2 regions of the Thalassotalea sp. LPB0316 genome follow, and region 1 is predicted to be linked to the other one. Evidence: predicted binding sites of a transcription regulator. Region 1 holds the regulator's gene; the other holds the start of a gene.
The links. The regulator MetJ, encoded in region 1, represses methionine synthesis genes. The targets are predictions, from matches to a motif close to TAGACGTCTAGACGTCTA.
Positions count from the first base shown of each region.

Region 2: a site for MetJ is predicted at 2,900-2,917, ahead of metA (homoserine O-acetyltransferase MetA). Genes of this name have one in related genera too.

Region 1 is NZ_CP062946.1:985,740-996,061, reverse strand. It holds gene LP316_RS04405 (ornithine carbamoyltransferase) at 1-491, opposite strand, end outside; gene argB (acetylglutamate kinase) at 541-1,314, opposite strand; gene argC (N-acetyl-gamma-glutamyl-phosphate reductase) at 1,314-2,354, opposite strand; gene LP316_RS04390 (hypothetical protein) at 2,731-4,209, opposite strand; gene metL (bifunctional aspartate kinase/homoserine dehydrogenase II) at 4,342-6,780, opposite strand; gene metB (cystathionine gamma-synthase) at 6,815-7,975, opposite strand; gene metJ (met regulon transcriptional regulator MetJ) at 8,143-8,472, shown strand; gene LP316_RS04370 (malic enzyme-like NAD(P)-binding protein) at 9,217-10,322, opposite strand, start outside.
Region 2 is NZ_CP062946.1:3,278,751-3,289,072, forward strand. It holds gene metH (methionine synthase) at 1-1,887, opposite strand, end outside; gene metA (homoserine O-acetyltransferase MetA) at 1,889-2,830, opposite strand; gene LP316_RS14765 (HDOD domain-containing protein) at 3,062-3,904, opposite strand; gene yegQ (tRNA 5-hydroxyuridine modification protein YegQ) at 4,128-5,483, shown strand; gene LP316_RS14775 (diguanylate cyclase) at 5,559-6,437, opposite strand; gene LP316_RS14780 (transporter substrate-binding domain-containing protein) at 6,449-10,322, opposite strand, start outside.

The DNA.
Region 1 (10,322 bases):
GAATTTGACACGTTATTGCCATCGCCGACATAGGCAAAATTCACTTGGCTCAAATCATCAAAATGCTCGGCAACGGTTAAATAATCAGCAAGAGCTTGGCAAGGATGATAAAGGTTACACAGGGCATTAATCACGGGAATGCCGGCATGCTCGGCCAACTCTTCAAGTACTTGATGCTCAAATACCCGAGCGACTATCGCATCAGACCAACAGGCTAAATTTTTGGCAACGTCAACCACGCGTTCACGCTCGCCTAATTGCCCGTTTTGTTGGCCGATATACAACGCATGGCCACCTAGCTTTTGGATACCGATATCAAAGCTGATGTGAGTGCGCAGTGACGGCTTCTCAAACAGCATAACGATTGATTTGCCCGCTAACGCATTAGTGTATTGTTCAGGATTTGCTTTGATCTGTTTTGCCAAGGTGATTAATTGGCTAACTTGCGGTTGAGTTTGTTGATCATCCGCCAAAAAATGTGAAAACGACATTGTGCTTCCTTAAATAAAACTTTTACAACGAAAATTGAAAACTAAGTAACTAACAGTTGGGCTGAATTTGTGTGCCGACTGCTTGTCCTGCAACGAGCGATAAAATTTGCTCGGGCGATTGCCAGCTAGCAACCGCGATGCTTCGTCGTAAATGATTTGCTGCTGCAAATGCCGCATGAACCTTGGCAGTCATACCGCCAGCAATAATGCCTTGTTCAATAAGTTGATTGGCTTGTCCTTGAGTTAACGCTGATAGATATTGACCATCAGCGCCTTTCACACCATTAACGTCGGTTAATAACAACAGCTGAGCATTGAGCAATTGACAAATGACCACTGCCGCATCATCTGCATTAACATTAACTAGCTGACCGTCATCGAGCGCACCAATGGATGAAATGATCGGTAAACAACCCGATTTTAATAAAGTATCTAATAACTGAGATGAATGAGCACTGACTTGTCCAACCGCTTCAAGTTTCGGATTAGCAAGTTGGCAACGGGTCATTTGACCATCAGCAAGTGATAAACCCACCGCGACTAGCGCTTGCTGTGAGGCTTTAGCGACCAGTGTTTTGTTAACATAGCCTGCTAATGCGCCGGTAATGGTCGGAATTTGCTTTTTCGGTGTTACCCTTAGACCATCAATTTTTTTCGTACTATAACCGGCTTGGCACAGCATGTTATCAACGACATAACCGCCGCCATGTACTAAGACAATTTGCTGATCTTTGGCTTGTTTGATCACTTGAAAAAGCGCTGCTAGCGCTTGTTCATTGGTCAATATTGCGCCACCGACTTTAATCACTAATGGCTGTTTCATTAAGCAGCTCCTAAGCTAATAGTTTTAGGGAGTAAGTGAAGGTGACTTGCCCAACCATAGCTTAAATTAAAGCATTGAACGGCTTGGGCAGCTGCACCTTTCAACAAGTTGTCAATCGCGCAACTAACCACAGCGACTTGCTTTTGCTCATCGACTTGGCAATAAATATCGGCAAACGGCGTGTGCGCTACGTGATCTATTTGCGGCCACGATTGCTTGAGTCGAATCAACGGTTTATCTTGATAGGCCGTTAGATAAGCTTGTTGCACATCTTGACTACTAACACCCGATTGAACTGACAAAGTAACTGTCGATAATAAACCGCGCTTAAACGGCGCAAGATGTGGATTGAAAATAACCTGACAACCAGCTTCTTGAGAAATTTCTGGTTGATGCCTGTGCTGCAGAATATTGTAGGGTTTTAAGCTCACTTCGTTAAAGCTTGTTGCCAAATTAGCGTTTCTGCCAGCACCACTAACACCACTGATACCGTTAACCACGATAAGCTGGCTTTCATCAATTAGCTGACTATCGGCTAAAGGCTTGATCGCTAATAAACTAGCTGTTGGGTAACAGCCGGGAACGGCAATTAACGAGGCTTGACTAATCGTTTGCTCATTAAACTCAGCCAAACCGTAAACCGCTTGCTTAACATACTCAGGAAATTGATGTTCAAAGCCGTAATACTGCGGATATTGATCGCATGATTTAAGGCGAAAGCCACCAGAAAGATCAAATACTTTCACGCCTGCTTCGACGAATTTAGCCGCCCATTGGGCACTAAATTCATGGGGTGTGGCAAAAAACACCGCGTCTAATTGACTTCCATATTGCTCAAACCATTGTGCGGAAAAAGTAAACAGAGGTACATCTATAACCCCCTGCCAGCGAGCATGTAAGTCCGCAAAATGTTTTCCATAGGAAGTACTGTTTTCCGATATCACTAGGTGTTCTATCGAAACTTGTGAGTGTTGAGCTAACAATCCTGCCAACTCAGCACCGACATAACCACTGGCACCAATAATTGCAACTTTCTTCACGGCAACCTCTAAAATGCAATTTTATTCACTATTAATAACAACTGAAGTTTTCCTAAAACTTCAAAAAGACGGGGAAATTAACTATCTTCGTCGTAAAACAGGTGAATGCATTTTAAATACCTAATATTGGGCTATGTAACAATTAGGAGAGAAGATAACAGCATAAAAATATAAATGCAATAATTTAGCATAATTATTTACATGTAATTTTACTCATCGTTAATCAACGATTAGCTGACAACGCTTTTCATGGCGGTTTCTGCAGATGAACAGGGGGGATTGATGGCTCGTTATAATGACGAGTTAGTAAGATGAGAAAATTTTTTGAATAAAAACTTAAAATAACGCTTTGAAGATAACATCGAATTCAGCCCAATTAATAAACTGACCGATTCCAAAGCTTTTGATGATTTTTAATTGAGAAATAATCATTGGGGTACCAACAACGTGGCAATACGTCGAGCTCTTTTCGCTCTTCATAATTTGACGCAATAACTTCAAGGATCTCAAGTAATCGCTTTTTACTCACCCTCGCTAATCGTTTTGCCGTTTGAGTAAAGTGGAGGTTGCTGGCTTTTTCTATTGTTGTATCTTGGCCATGACTAATAAAAGTGAGTCCTCGAGTTGCTGGCCGACAAATCGGTTCTTCTGGATTATTCGGATATAAAGAACACACGATGGCATATTCATAACTGTCCATATAATTACCATCAGACGCTTTTGGAATATAGGTCACGCCGTATCCTTGCGGAAACATACCAACAACTTTATAAAAGCTATCGACAACTCTTTGATGGCAAGCACCGCGCTCAGCATTGGTATTTAACACACTAAACACCTTGGGCAACACCTTGTAGTTATAGTTATCTTTCGTCGACAGTACGATAGATGCATATATCTGCGGTACTTTAAGTAAGTTACCAATGCTTTGTTGAGGATTAACCGCGCGCTTGAGCAACTTTTTAATAAACACCTGTTTGGCTTTCTCATCTTTGATAAAGCGATCGCGATCTTCTTTTGAATTCCCTATATAGTTTAAAGTACCCAATCCTTCATTGACATATTTCATCATTTCTCTAAATGAAACCTGCAACAGCTCTTTGCGTTGCTCAATTTCGAGCATTCGATACGGACTTTCTTTACCGCTATCACCGCATAAAATAGCGCGAGCTTCAGGGTGAAAATTACCAATGTCTTGCACTATTGCTGCAGTAACAACACTAATTTTTACCTGCTCACAAAAGTATTGATATGCTTCTGGATTAACACTTTGAAATTCGTGATAGCGATCAGCAGGGATATCCCCTAGATAGCGACTAATAAACTCATCATTAAGATCTTCTTCAGCCAACAACTCATCGAGTAAGCGCAAGCTCAGTACGGCTTTGTATAACGGTTTATGCTTTTCGTTTTTTTCAGCTATTTTACTGCCCTCGTTAGGGCTTAGCAGCTGAATCGTACCAAGTAGTAGCGAAGATTTTCGGACAGTTTCTTCAAAACTCTCACCTTCAGTTAAACTAATCACTTCTCTGGCGATCTCGAGGAAGTGGCGATGGCGGTCAAATCGCTCAGCATCACACTCTTGTTTAAATTCTTCTAACTGAAGCTGGGCATGCTCGAGCGCATTTTGCCTCATCTTGACTTTGCTGGTCACCGCAGCCTGCAGCTTAAGTTTTTGCTCGCTGATCTCTTCTTCTAGCGCTAGTATGCGACTTTCTCTCGCCGGTTGGTTTTCATAAAACTCAATCGCACGCTTCAAAATAGAATCATCAGCAGGCCCTAAACCATAAATTTTGTTTAGTAGCCGCTTGATCTGGGTTGTGATAATTAAATCTTGGAGAGCCTGCTTTACCATTAAATAACTTCAACTAGCGCAAATAGTGTAATTCATACGAAATGCTAGTTAATAAATGCCTTAAGTACAAGAAAATCGAGTGAATTATTGCACCTTGTTACACTTAGATAAGTAATGCCAAAGACATGGGGATTATTCATTAATCCCTTTAATTTTAACCTGATGCTGTTTAGTTGAAAGTTGTTCACAAATTGCCACCAAATCCGAGTGTATGCCACCGGCAGTGACATCTCGGCCCGCGCCTGGGCCTTGAATAATAAGTGGATTCGATTGATACCACTGGCTTTCAACTTTAAAGATATTGTCACATGGATTTAAGTTAGCAAAAGCATCGTCACAATCGATAAATACTAAACCAACCTGTGCTGTTATCTGATTATCTTTGGCTGAAAACTCAGCTACATAGCGCAAACATTTCCCCTGTGCTTTAGCCTTACTCAACTGTTCAGCAAACGAAGCATCAAGGGCATCGGCTTGAGCTAAAAACTCCTGAGTGGTCAACTGCGCTAATTCATCAGGTACTAAAGATTGGCAAGCGATTTCCTCAAGCGACAGGGTAAAGCCTGCTAAGCGCGCCAAAATGAGCAGTTTACGCTGAACGTCTCTGCCGGATAAATCTTCGCGTGGATCAGGCTCAGTCAACCCGCGCTCTAACGCGCTTTTAAGCAAATTAGAAAACGGTTGGCTCCCATCATATTGCTCGAATAACCATGACAACGTACCTGAGAATATGCCTGAAATTGCATGAATTTCATCGCCACTCCGGCGTAAATCGTTGATCGCAAAGTTTATCGGCAAACCGGCTCCAACGGTCGTATTACCGAGCCAAATACTACCATTTTGCTCGGCTAATGCCGTTAAACCATTGTAATATTCAGTAGAGCTTGACGCCGCCCATTTATTTGCGCCAATCACGTGAATACCTTCTTTAAAAAATTCACGATAGAGCAAGCTAAAGGTTTCACTCGGTGTAATATCAACCACGATAAGTTCATCATAGGGATGATGCTTAAGCCAAGATAGCAATAATGCTTCATCGTAATCTTTAGCTTGTTTATCAAACTGGATAAGCGCCTGTTTCGGACTAATACCATCGGTGTTAATCAAGGCTTTCTTTGAGCTCAACAAACCAACTAAATGAATGTTTTCGAGCACCGATTGGCGCTTAATTTGTCCTGGTAAAATCTCTAAAAAGCGCTTACCAATATTGCCAAGTCCCGCGACGATAACACCAATGTGTTTAGCATCTTTGGTCATTTCGTGGTGCACTAAGTTGGTCAGCTCTGGACTACAAAAATCCGGTAGTACACAAATAATACTGTGCTCAGAAGTAGATGAAAGTATATCGAGTGTTTTAGTATTCTCTAATGCTCTTTTGAAGCGCGCTTTAACATCGCCACGAGATGCCACTTTATGGCCAACCACAGCAATAATAGCTGCTGGTTTGAAAGTCACTTCGCCGACTTTACTAGCACACCATTGGCTCACTGTTTTTTGTTGTTCTTGTTTGATGACCATTAAGGCCTTGCTTTCATCAAAACAAATAGGATCAAAACGCTTGATAGCATCAGCATGTGACAGCGAAGATAGCAATTCACTTGAAACGATTAACACATCATTTGAATAGGTTACCGATAACTCTTGCTTGGCTAAAAAGCCAAATTTACCAATTTCAGTGCCGCTCGTTTCACTATCAAATGAACTGGCCACATGCAAATGCGTAGCATGCTCTTCCAATGGTTTTAGCGTATTGACATGTAAAACGGGATTACCCAATCGACCTAATTCTCGAGCAACACCATTGGGCAAGCGATGCAGTTTACGCGCCGCTGGCACTATTCTCGGATCGGCACTATAAATACCATCGACATCAGTCCATAAAGTGACATTGGCAGCGCCAGTTAAGGCAGCCATAATAGTTGCGGAATAATCAGAGCCATTGCGTCCTAATGTACACGAGCGACCATCAACATCCCGAGCAATGTACCCGGTCGCGATGGTAAGTTGATGATCTTGTTTTATTTGGTTAAATTTAGCTCGGCTTACATCATAGTTGACTTGGGTATTTTGCTCAGATACTACTTCGATAAAATCACGAGCATCAACAGCATGGCTTGGGCAAATTCGCTCATTCAAAACGGCTGACAGTAAACGCGCCGACCAAATTTCACCAAATGCTAAAATATCATTGCGATGCTTTTCTAACGCCTTAGCAAGCCATGAATCAAGCAAGGCGAAATCATCAGCTAATTGCTTGGTTAAATACGTACTGTTTTGTTCATTAAGTAGCTGTGCAATCAAGCCTTTTAATTGAAAATGTAGATTCTCTAGCGCATCTTGATAGTTCTCGTTATCTTTTGCCAATTGGCACAAATTAAATAACTGATCAGTTACACCACCATTAGCCGAGACCACAACAATGTCGTTGATTTGACAATGACGACAAATAATATCGATGACGCGCTCAATACACTCACTACTGGCTAAACTACTACCACCGAATTTGTGAATATTGATCGCGAGTTTGCCAGTCGCAGAATCAGGGTGCTTGATAAGGTTTTCTATAGTCATCAGTTACATCAACTCATTTCGATAAAGGCTGTAGTTAGGCTTGTTGGCTGTATTCTAGCGCTTGTGATAAGTCAGCAATAATATCATCAATATGCTCAATGCCGACGGATATTCTTACTAAAGATTGGCTGATTCCTGCAGCTATTTGCGCGTCGAGATCCATACCGGCATGCGTCATCGTCGATGGATGGCTAATCAAACTCTCCACACCGCCTAACGATTGAGCAAGTGTGAACAAAGACAGATTAGCAAATAATGCTTTGACCGCGGCTACGCCACCTTTAAGCTCGAAACTCAACATCGCACCAAAGCCATTTTGCTGTTGCTGAGCCAACTCATGTTGTGGGTGATTGGTAAGACCTGGAAAATAAACTTGTTCTATCGCTGGATGGCTAGCGAGAAATTCCGCGACATTAATGGCATTTTCTTGATGCCTTGCCATGCGCAACGGCAAGGTTTTTAAACCGCGCAATGCCAAATAGCTATCAAAGGCTGAGCCGGTAATGCCAATACAATTGGCCCACCACGCTAGCTCTTCGCCTAACGTTTGATCTTTAGTCACTAAAACACCACCGACAATATCACTGTGGCCATTTAAGTATTTAGTTGTTGAGTGGAAAACAATATCAGCGCCGAGTAATAGCGGCTTTTGAATCACTGGCGATAAAAAGGTATTGTCGACGGCGACAAGTGCTCCAACCGCCTTAGCTTTGGCTGAAATGGCTTGAATGTCAACAATACGCAATAAAGGGTTGCTTGGCGTTTCAATAAGTACAAGTTTGGGTTTAGTCGCTAACGCCTGAGCTAAAGCCTGCTCATCACGCTGATCAACAACGATTAATTCAAAATTGCCTTTTTTTGCTAAAAAAGTAAACAGGCGATAGCTACCACCGTAACAATCATGTGGGATGACAACTTTGTCGCCAACACTCACTAATTGCAGCAACAAGTGGACCGCAGACATTCCTGTACTAGTTACGATCCCTGTCGTGCCCTCTTCAAGCTCAGCAACCGTTTGTCCGAACGTAGCACGCGTTGGATTGCCGGTGCGGGAATAATCGTAATCACGTTTTTCATTAAACCCTTTTAATGAATAGGTACTCGATAAATGTAGCGGAGCAACAACAGCACCATGGTGTTGATCGATATTAATACCACCGCGGGCAGCTTGTGTTTCTATGTGTTGTTTACTCATGATCACTATCCAAAATTTTATAGGCGTTTAGACGTCTATAACTCTAAACGTATTCGCTATAGTGGTCAAGCTGTTTTTAGCCGTCTAAACTTCTACACATTCATAGTTGACTGTTTTCATACAACCAGTACAATTCCTATGGTTTAAAAACTTTTAGAGGTATTTTCATGGCGCAGTGGAATGGTGAATATATAAACCCATATGCCGAACATGGTAAAAAAAGCGAACAAGTTAAAAAAATAACAGTGTCCATTCCTTTACGTGTACTAAAAGTATTAACGGATGAGCGTACTCGCCGCCAAGTCAATAACCTCCGTCACGCAACGAATAGTGAATTGCTTTGCGAAGCATTTTTGCATGCATTCACTGGCCAACCATTACCAGATGACGCCGACCTAGCTAAAGACAATCCAGAAAAAATTCCGGCGAGCGTAAGAAAAGTACTCGTTGAAAACGGCATCACCGATTTTTCAATTTTTGAAGACGACGAAGAGTAATACTCTCGATTATTTCTAATGATGTTAGAAAGGGTCAGCGCTTAACACACTGACCCTTTTTTGCTTTTAAACCAAAGCAGCGTTAGGTACTAACCATGATAGAGCTTTCATATTTATCAGTGGATAAAACAGTGAGCCTCGAATTACACACCACTCCCATTCGCAATAGATTAATTTTTCACTTCCATGTTTATTGCTGGGCGAGGCAGGACGCCGAGCACTGATGTCATACAGGACGTATCTTCTTCAGGAACAGCTAATACCAATTTCGTTAAATAGTTAATCATTCAGAGCTACGTCAGGGAAGTTAGAACAAAGCAAATTGGTGCAGGTATGGTTATTCCATATCAAGGCAATTTGTAAAGTTATCACTTTTCTGACGAGCTCCCAAGGGCGAGTTTAAATGGCTTATATGCTTCGTTACTGATTTTGCTAAGGGAATAACCATTACCGGCAATCAAAGCCTTGCCTATAAGCCATTTAATTCTCGCTGAATGACCAACTATTTAATGAACTTGGTATGATAAACACAAGTGAAAAATTAATGTTGTCTATTGCGTGGGCGCCGAGGGAGATTAAAGAGGGAAACAGGCGCTTTTTCCCTCTTTAGTGCTGTCGGCACCCCGACAATATAATCTGAAAAGGTCCTAAACTCGAAAGTATTTATACTATTTAACTAACCATAAGTTAAAGTAATAGCCCCTTGATTAAAAATATCCAATATAGTCGCGAGATCATAACTCATTAGACGAAGTAATTCTCGGGCATGTCAATTTGGGCAACGCCTGACTCTACTGCAGCTAAAGCCACCGCTCTGGCAACTCGTGCGCATAAACGTGAGTCCATTGGTTTTGGAATAATATACTCTTTACCAAATTCAAGAGATTGATCACCGCTAGCGACTAGCACATCCTCAGGCACCGGCTCTTTTGCCAGTTCGCGAATCGCATCAACCGCTGCAACTTTCATTGCATCATTAATTTTAGTTGCTCGAACATCTAAGGCACCACGGAAAATAAACGGGAAACACAGTACGTTATTCACTTGGTTTGGATAATCAGAGCGGCCAGTTGCTATGATGACATCATCACGGGTCGCCTTGGCGAGTTCGGGTTTAATCTCAGGATCAGGGTTTGAACAGGCGAAAACCACAGGATTTGGCGCCATCAACGCAAGCTGCTCAGCAGAGAGTAAGTTAGGTCCTGATACACCGACAAATACGTCAGCACCATCAATCGCCTCTTCAAGTGTGCGCTTATCTGTGTTGTTAGCAAATAGCTTTTTATACTCATTTAAGTCATCACGACGAGTATGAACCACGCCTTTGGTATCTAGCATGTAGATTTTTTCACGCTGAGCACCGCATTTGATTAACAGCTCCATACAGGCAATCGCTGCTGCACCAGCCCCCATACAAACGATATTTGCATGTTTGATACTCTTACCTTGAATCTCTAAGGCATTCAACATGCCCGCGGCGGTGACAATAGCGGTACCATGTTGATCATCGTGGAAAACCGGTACTTTACAACGACTGATTAAGGCTTTTTCAATTTGAAAACACTCTGGCGCTTTAATATCTTCTAGGTTAATACCACCAAAACTATCAGCAATATTTGCTACCGTTGAAATAAACTCTTCAACTGTATTATGGGTAACTTCAATGTCGAACGAATTGATACCGGCAAAGCGTTTAAACAATAGCGCTTTACCTTCCATGACTGGCTTTGACGCCATAGGTCCCAAATTACCTAACCCCAAAATCGCCGTACCATTTGAGATAACAGCAACAGTATTGCCTTTGCCCGTGTACTTATAAACATCGTCAGGATTAGCTGCAATTTCACGTA
Region 2 (10,322 bases), 1.3 Mb from region 1:
TGCGCCATCGTCAGCGTTTAAAACAACATCTTCAACCGCTTTTAACAAGTCTTTGGGAATATCAGAATAAATCGCCAGCTGACCGGCATTAACGATCCCCATATCCATACCGTTTTTAATACAGTGATAGAGGAACACCGCATGAATGGCTTCACGCACTGGGTTATTACCGCGAAACGAAAAAGAGACGTTCGAAACACCACCAGAAATCATCGCGTGTGGCAGATGGGTTTTAATGTCTTTAACCGCCTCGATAAAATCGACGGCATAGTTATTGTGATCTTCAATACCGGTGGCAACAGCAAAAATATTAGGGTCGAAAATAATGTCTTCAGGTGGAAAGCCTATTTCGTCAACCAAGATACGGTAGGCACGCTGACAAATTTCGAATTTGCGCTTGCGGGTTTCTGCTTGGCCAGTCTCATCAAACGCCATCACGATAACTGCTGCACCGTATCGACGAATAAGTTCGGCTTGCTCGCGAAAGATTGATTCACCTTCTTTTAAGCTGATTGAGTTAACAACGCCCTTGCCCTGAATACACTGGAGGCCCGCTTCTAAAATTTCCCACTTTGACGAGTCAATCATCACAGGGACCTTGGCAATATCGGGTTCACCAGCAATTAAGTTTAAAAAGCGAACCATGGCAGCTTTTGAATCAAGCATGCCTTCGTCCATATTGATATCGATAATTTGCGCGCCGTTTTCTACTTGTTGTAAGGCAACCGAGATTGCTTCATCATAGTTTTCTTCGGTGATCAGGCGCTTAAAAATTGCCGAGCCAGTAACATTTGTCCGCTCACCGACATTAACGAACAGGCTTTCCTTTTCAATGGTTAACGCTTCAAGGCCTGACAAACGACAAGCAATTGGCTTAGCTTCTATTTTTCTTGGCTTTATCTTAGCGACCGTTTCAGCCATGCCCCTGATGTGCTCAGGTGTGGTACCACAACAACCGCCAATAATGTTTAAAAAGCCAGACTCAGCCCACTCTTGAACATGGCTGTTCATATCTTCAACGGTAAAATCGTATTCACCAAAAGCGTTTGGCAAACCGGCATTGGGGTGAGCCGATACGGCATAATCGCTAATGCGACTTAACTCTTCAACATATTGGCGTAGTTCAACCGGCCCGAGCGCACAGTTTAAACCAAACGAAACCGGTTTGGCGTGGCGCAATGAATTGTAAAATGCTTCGGTTGTTTGGCCTGATAATGTACGACCTGAGGCATCAGTAATTGTGCCTGAGATCATCACAGGTAAGCGAATTCCCTCTTGCTCAAATACAGTTTCAACGGCAAAAACCGCGGCTTTGGCATTAAGCGTATCGAAAATGGTTTCAATTAAAATTATGTCACTGCCGCCTTTAATTAAGGCCGTTGTTGATTCAATGTAAGCTTGTTTTAGCTGTTCAAAGCTAACATTGCGAAATGCGGGATCGTTAACATCAGGAGAAATCGAACACGTGCGGTTAGTTGGCCCTAACACACCAGCGACAAAACGCGGCTTTTCAGGCGTTTTTTGATTGTACTCATCAACGGCTTGGCGAGCGATTTTGGCGGCTTCTAAGTTAATCTCATAGCTGATATCTTCCATGTCGTAATCAGCCATGGCAATCGTTGTTGCATTGAAAGTATTGGTTTCAATGATATCAGCACCCGCTGCGAGATATTCTTGATGAATGGTTTTTATAATCTCAGGCTGAGTAAGCACTAACAAATCGTTATTACCTTTAACATCGCAATGCCAATCGGTAAATCGCTTACCGCGATAATCTTGCTCTTCAAGTTTGTAAGCTTGGATCATGGTTCCCATGGCACCATCTAAGATCAAGATATTATTTTTTAACGCCTGTGTTAATTGATTAAACGATGCTAACTGCTGCACGTTACTCTCCTGTGATCGATGTCTGAATGTGCTCAGCATCTAATTGGTATGGGGTAATTTGATATACGTAATAGTTGATCCAATTGTTAAACAACAAGCTGCCATGACTGCGCCAACTGCTGCGCGGCTCGTTATCTGGATCATCACCTTTAAAATAGTTGACGGGAACTGTAGGCTCAAGCCCCATGGTCACATCGCGCTGATATTCTTGTGCTAACGTGTGTGCGTCATATTCTGGATGCCCAGTAACAAAGACTTGGCGCTTATCTTCACTGGCCACCAAATACACACCAGCTTCATCTGATTGCGCTAAAATATTTAGCCCGTTAATCGATTGATAATCTTGCTCGGTGACTTGCGCATAACGCGAATGAGGGACTTTAAACTCATCATCAAAACCTCGTGTCAGTTTTTCTAGCGGCGCGAGTACTTGATGATCATAAACGCCTGAGAGCTTTTCATCTCGGAGCTTTCGATCAATACCGTAATGATGATACAAGGCAGCATGTGCTGCCCAACAAAGATACATCGTTGAAACCACATGTTGTTGCGCCCAATCGAATACTTCGCAAATTTTGTCCCAATAACTGACCTCTTCATAGTCAATTAAACCAAGTGGCGCACCAGTGATAATTAAGCCGTCGTAGTGTTTGTGTTTAATATCGTCAAATAATCGGTAAAACGACTCTAAATGTGAAGTTGGTGTATTTTTCGACGGATTTTTGTGAATGCGCACTAACTCAATATTAATTTGTAGTGGCGTATTCGATAACATGCGTAGGATCTGCACTTCCGTTTCAATTTTATTCGGCATTAAATTTAATATCGCGACTTCCATCGGGCGAATCTCTTGATTAACCGCGCGATGTTCAGACATGACGAAGATATTCTCGTTGCCAAGAATATTTAATGCAGGTAATTGATCGGGAATTTTAATGGGCATGTTAGTTACCTAATCAGGTGAATTCAAAAATAAGGCTGATGACAATTTACATTTAGAAGTTTTTACATTTAAACGTTTAGACGTCTAAAATAATAACGTTTTCATCATAAATAGCAAGTGGCTTTTCTTGAACAGGCGATAAAAATAAAAAAGGCCTCAAATTAAGAGGCCCTATTTCTATGTAAAGCTAGATTAGCTTCAGCTTAAACATGCATGTCGATCTATGATCTTTTAGCTAAACATCGCTTTAACATTGGCGCTAAGCTCTTCGAATTCAGGTGTATTCATAAAGTCGATGTCTGGCATGATCCCCTTGTCGACATAGCTCTTTAACAGTACTGAACAGGTGGATTCTGATTTAAAAATACCGCATTTTATCGCGCCAGCACGGATAAAATCTAAGTAACTCGCTTCTTTTGGTAAAACGGTTAAGTCACTCCAATGCTTGACGATGTCGGTAAATTCATCACTAAACCCCCAAGCTTTGGTTACTTCAGCACCTATTGGACTTGATAACTTGACAATAGCTTGTTGTAAAAATGTCGGATTCGCGAAAACATCTGGGTGATTCTCTGCCTCAGTTAATATTGGCAACACCCCAACATTGTGGATTAAAGCAGCAAGCGTCAGTGTATCTATTGCTAGCGGCGAATGCTTATTACTACTTTTATAGTGGGTCATCAAAGCGATCGCAACGGATGCTACATCAACGGTTTTATCCCATGATTTTTTTAAGTACATACTGATAATTTCGTTATCAGAAATAAATACTTGTTCAAGTGCCATGGCTGTTGCAATACTTTTAATTTGTCTTAGGCCGATACGAGTTACCGCTTGGTTGACCGTTTCAACTTTTACAGAGCGCCCCATGATCGCATTATTAGCCACTTTTAACATGCCTAAAGATAAGGCAGGATCTTGGCTAATAATATCGCTCATCTGATTTAGGTTTACCTCAGGATCATCTGCGGCTTCCCTCACTTTCAAGGCTATTTTCGGTAAGGTGGGTAAGACAAGCGCATCTTGTTTTATTTTCTCTATCAAAATGATGTAGAGGGCATTTTCTGTTGCCATATAGGAATCCTTAAAATGTGTACCTTATTACAAAATAGCACAATTTTATGTTTTATCATGCACTTTAAACAAACATTTAATACAAGGTAAATCATTACAAAATAATGACTTTTGATATACATCAAAGAAAGATTGATTTCATCAGCTGTTTACACTATCTGTATTGATGGACAACTTGCTCAAACGGTAAAATAGGCGACATTCTGGACTAATTGGAATTTTGATGTTTTCACCTGAATTGCTATCACCAGCAGGTAGTTTAAAAAATATGCGCTATGCCTTTGCCTATGGCGCTGATGCTGTTTACGCAGGCCAACCGCGTTACTCTTTACGCGTACGCAATAACGAGTTTAATTTAGAGAATTTAAAAATTGGTATCGATGAAGCACATGCCTTAGGCAAGAAGTTTTATGTTGTCACCAATATTGCACCGCATAACAGTAAACTAAAAACCTTTATCAAAGATTTAAAACCTGTTGTTGATATGGGGCCAGATGCATTGATCATGTCAGATCCAGGCTTGATCATGTTGGTAAAAGAACATTTTCCACATATGCCAATTCACCTGTCAGTGCAGGCTAACGCGATCAATTGGGCAACCGTTAAGTTTTGGTATCAACAAGGTGTTGAGCGGGTTATTTTATCGCGTGAATTATCCGTTGATGAAATCGAAGAAATTCGCCAACAATGCCCTGAAGTTGAGCTTGAAGTATTTGTTCACGGTGCATTGTGCATGGCTTATTCAGGTCGTTGTTTGTTATCGGGTTACATCAATAAACGCGATCCAAACCAAGGAACCTGCACCAATGCTTGCCGCTGGAAATACGATGTTCATCAAGCCCAAGAAAATGAAACCGGTGATGTCATCGCGATTGCGCCACAAGCCGAGCCTGAAATTTACACACCGAGTGACGAAATTGTCTTGCTACAAGAACAAGGCCGTCCGGGTGAATACATGCCGGCGTTTGAAGATGAGCACGGCACCTATATCATGAATTCGAAAGACTTGCGCGCAGTAGAGTTGGTTGAACGACTGGTAAAAATTGGCGTGCATTCATTAAAAATTGAAGGCCGCACTAAGTCGTTCTATTACTGCGCTCGCACCGCTCAAATTTATCGCCAAGCGATTAATGACGCCGTAGCAGGTCGTCCATTTAATCAACGCCTAAATAACGACCTAGAGCATTTAGCACATCGCGGTTACACCGAAGGTTTCTTGCGCCGTCATCGCCATGGTGAAACGCAAAACTACGAATACGGCTATTCGATCAGTAAAACCCAACAATTTGTTGGTGAAGTTATTGGTCTAAACCCCGATAATGGCCTTATTGATATTGATGTTAAGAATAAGTTTTTAGTCGGTGATGAACTGCAATTAATGACGCCTAAAGGCAACCAAAGCTTTATCCTTACTCATATGGAAAACAATAAGGGAGAGGTGATTAAGGATGCGAAGGGGTCGGGTCACAAGGTGTCGTTGTCGCTAGACACCAATCTTGATTTAAGCCATGGCATTTTATTGCGTTACCTAGAGGACGGTGAAAATACGAGAAACCCGTTCTTACAAGCCAAAGCGTAAATGAGCTAAGCGACACTAAGCCACGATTAAAACTCGTGGCTTTTTTATTTTCTATCATAGTTAATTCACTCGGTATTAACTGCGCAAAACGGCTTTATTGCGCCCGGTGCCTTTTGCCTCATATAAAGCGTCGTCTGCGGCCTTTAATAAATGATCCAATGAGCGATAGCTTTCATTAGACTTGACCAAGCCCCCGCTAATGGTCACATTGATCGCACAGTCATCATCACTTTTCAGCGCCAACTCAGCAACATCAATCCGCATTTTCTCGATTAATTGACAAGCTTCTTGCCATGTTGCTGTAAGGATCACAGCAAACTCCTCACCACCAAGCCGGCCGACCACAGCACCTTGTGGTAACAACTCTTTAATGGTTTTCGCGACGGCTTTAATCACCCTATCCCCTGTGGGATGACCGTAGTTATCATTAATCGGTTTAAACTTATCAATGTCGATCATCATTGCGCATAAATTTTCAGCAGCTTGCGCAAACTGCTGTTCAGCAAGCTCAAAAAATTTCCGTCGATTGTAAATCCCAGTCATTTGATCAAACGATGATAAGTTATCTAAGTGTTTGATAAGGGCCTGAAGTTTTAGCTGGGTTTTGATTCTGGCTAGTAATTCTTTGGGCTTAAAGGGTTTAGTGACAAAGTCTAAACCACCACTGTCATACGCCAGTTCAATGGTTTCTTCGTCCGTTTTCGCGGTAATAAAAATCACTGGGATATGTTTGGTTTCTTCATGGCTTTTGAGTTGCTTACACACTTCAATACCGTCCATTCCCGGCATAATAATATCGAGTAATATCAAGTCAATCGGCTCCTGCTGAGCAATTTCGATTGCGCTATCTCCGTCAAGGGCAACGAGTAAGTCGTAGCCATCAAGTAAACCTAACAAGATGTCTATATTCTGCTTGGTATCATCAACTACCAAGATCGTTGCTTTATCTGCCATCATGACGCCTTTTACTCATTATTTATTTCGCTGTTTTTGTTTAAGCTTAGTTGAGTTATCAATAAATTTGCCTGTTTAAATTCGTAACCATCGAGGTGAGTAGCGATGGTTTGATAGATTTCACGGTCACTTGGTGCTAATTTATAGCGCTCTAATTCTTGGCGAACTTGATCACACTTTTTTGGCCGTTTGCTTGAAATTGCACTTGCTAGCTGGGCAAACAACTGCGCTCGTTGCTCACCTTCAAGCCAAGGTTTATGCTCAGGTTCATTATTATGACTCGTGAGCGTGAGTTTAATTTTGTCATCAATTTCGTCGATTAACGCTGTCAGTTGATAATAAAACTCTCGCTGGGATGTAGGTGTTGCCGAGCGTTCAAGCTGTTTTGCACACTGATGTAATTGTGTTGCACCAATATTACCGCTTAACCCTTTGATGGTATGAATGACTCTAGCTTTATCTTCATCATTCAATGCTGTCTCCTGCAGTTGTCGATATTCGTTGGCAAAATCAACTAAGACATTAGCGTATAACTGCGAGTTACTAACAAAAAAACGCAATCCCTTTTCTACATCAACACATGTCATCTTGGGTATGTTGAGATCCTGCTGATAACCTTGCTCTGATACCTCAATGTCGACAGATTCAGTGCTTGGCGATAAATAGCACAACAACAATTCATAGAGTCTTTCAACTTCAATTGGTTTAGCCAAAATACCATTCATGCCAGCAAGTTGTGTTTTCGAGACTTGCTCAGACATAACATTAGCAGTTAAGGCAATAATCGGGGTAAGAGCGTCGATATCTCTGATACCACGCGCCGCTTGATAGCCATCCATAATAGGCATTTGTAAATCCATTAACACCAATGAATGCCGCTGAGGACAAAAACGCTCAATGGCTTCTTGACCATTTACCGCGAACTCGATGATGATTCCCGTGCCATCGAGCAACCCTTTAAGGATTTTTTGATTAATGTGATTGTCTTCTGCCGCCAAAATAGTATTACCGCGCATCGGCGCTAGCCTTAATTTTAATTCACTAATCGACCGCTCTGATGGCACAACATCGATTTTTTGTGTTGAGTTAAACAATAACTTCACTAGCGCTTCATTAAATCGTTCGGGATCTAGCGGTTTTTGAAGGAAATAAGATATACCTAATCGCTTTGCTTGCTCGAAAAAGTAATCTTGATTGTAGGAGCTAATCATCATGATAGGAATAAGCTCGATACCACCTTGTTTTCGCGCTTCTTGACTATCAATAATTTTTTCGATCGCTTCAATACCATTCATTTCAGGCATGTTCCAATCCATGATAATTAAGTCGATTTGATACGCTTGTTGCTCGAGTAGTGCGATAGCTTCTTCGCCACTACTGGCATTCAACACCTCAAGCGAAAATTGTGTTAAATATTCAGCAATAATTGACTGACACTGGGCGTTATCGTCAACGACCAACACCGTTTTATCGGCAAAGTCAGCGATAGTGATCAGTTTATCACTGCTGGGTAACTCAATTTCAAACGTAAATTCACTGCCTTGGCCTAAAGCACTCCGGGCAGATATTTCGCCGCCCATAAGCTCAACTAATTGCTTTGATATCGCTAGTCCAAGACCTGTTCCACCATATTTACGGGTTGTGCTTTCATCTGCTTGGCTAAATGATCTAAAAAGCTTATTCATTTGCATCTTGCTCATACCAATGCCAGTATCAACCACCGAAAACTTCAGCCGCGAAGCACTCAGACGAGTAATATAGATATTGACTGAGCCTTTTTCAGTAAACTTGATCGCATTGCTAATCAGGTTGATCAGTATTTGTCTTAATCGATAAGGATCACCTTTGAATGAGCTACCGACATCGGGTTCGTAATGACATTTTACGGATAAGTGCTTGGCACTAATTTCGATGAGCATTAAATCAATCACGCCATCGATAAGTTTAACTAAATCAAAATCAATTGTTTCCATCTCAAGCTTGCCTGCTTCTATCTTGGAAAAATCTAATATGTCATTGATTATGCTAAGTAACGACTTCGCTGAGTATTCAATATCGCGCAAATACTTTTGTTGGTTGTTGTCTAAACTAGTTTGCAAGGCTAGGTGCGCCATACCAACGATACCATTCATTGGCGTTCTAATTTCATGGCTCATATTAGCGAGGAAATTACTCTTTGCTTCGTTAGCTGCTACCGCTTTTTCTTTGGCTTTTCTCAACTCTTGTTCACTAACGATACGCTCTGTTATGTCCCGAGCAAAAGCGATTACTCTGTTTTCCCCGTGGTAACTAACAAATTGTGCGGACACCTCAACAGGGATCTCTCCGCCCATTTTATTAATGTACTTTTCTTGAATTGTTCGGTTTGGGCTTAACTTCAACACAGAAACGTAATTAGGCCAAAAGGAAATCGTGTGAAACGGGCTGATATCAAACACGCTTTTGTCGACAAGCTCTTGTTGTGAGTAGCCTAGAGCACTACTAGCAGCCCCGTTAGCATAGGTAATTTTACCATCTTCTGCTTTGATAAAAATCACCATATCTCCCGTATTATCGACCGAGAACTGCACGAAAGTCAGCTCCATATTTGCTTGCTCTAGCCCTCGCTTAGCGGCAGATAGCTCTCTATTTACGCGTGACAGCTTATTAATCCAAAGCCCAGTAGAAATAACAATAACTAAGCCTGCACTAGCTAATGCGGCGAAAAAATAAAGACGAATATTAAATGGGGCTTTGAGCTCTTCGGGGAGCCATTTTCGCTGCATCTGCTCTAACTTAACTTGATCAATCTGAACGATAGCCTTTTCCAAGATAGACAGCAGAGTTTTATTCTCTTCCTTGGTTGCAAAAGCAATAGGAATAGTAACATTTAGTTGACCACGAACGCCTAGCCCCGACAGCTCATCACTTTTTTTGAGTCGTTCTATATTACTTAACGGGCTAATAAAGCCGTCGATTTCACCATTGCGCGTATCGGTGAGCATCGAGGGTAATGACTGATATCGCTTTAGTTTAATATTGGGGTATTGCTCAACAACTTGATCGATAAAACTCGCATTTGCCACCACACCAATAGCGGTTAAATCTGCGCGTTCGAAATCGTAAATTGTCTCTTGTGAGGTGTAACTAACAAAGTGGATGGCATCGTTATAGTATGGTTCGGTATAGCCTAATGTATCCGTATGCTGCTCGCTAATAGCCAAGGTAATATCAAAGTCACAAACACCACTGACGAGGTTGCTAATACTCGCCTGCTCACTGTTAACCGCCACACCATTAAAACTAACCGGTAATTGTTCAGCGACAGCATTTAGCACATCAATAGCTAAGCCTTGGGGCCGTTGATTGTTTTCACCGAACGATAACGGAGAAAGACTTTCATGATAACAATAACTGAGTTGACGCTTGTTGTAGAGATAGCCATTATCGCCAATCGATAGCTTGAGATATTGCTGACCAACACTCTCAGGCCCTGACGATAGCCACTTACGGTGGATAGCATCAATCGTGTCGCTATCTAGTGATTGAATTGCTCGGTCGATGATTTGATAAAGCTCTACTTTTGATTTTGTTACCCCCATAACAAAGTTTACAGGCTTAGTTTCAAACAACGGCTCGAGGTAATCCAAGCCAATACGTTTAGCTTCATAACTCAAACTTTCCGAGTAAAGTGTGTAGTCAGCTTGATCAAAAGCTAGTGTGCTTATCACTTCGGCAATAGTATCGACTTCAATAATCTTGACATTGCTCACAGTTTCGGCAAATTGTTCAACCGCTTTGGCGCCTTTTAGCATCACCATGGTTTTGCCAGTTAAGTCAGCGAGCGTTTGAATATTAAGCGGGTTGCCTTTTTTTACATAAACATAGCCATGTGTTGAGGCATAG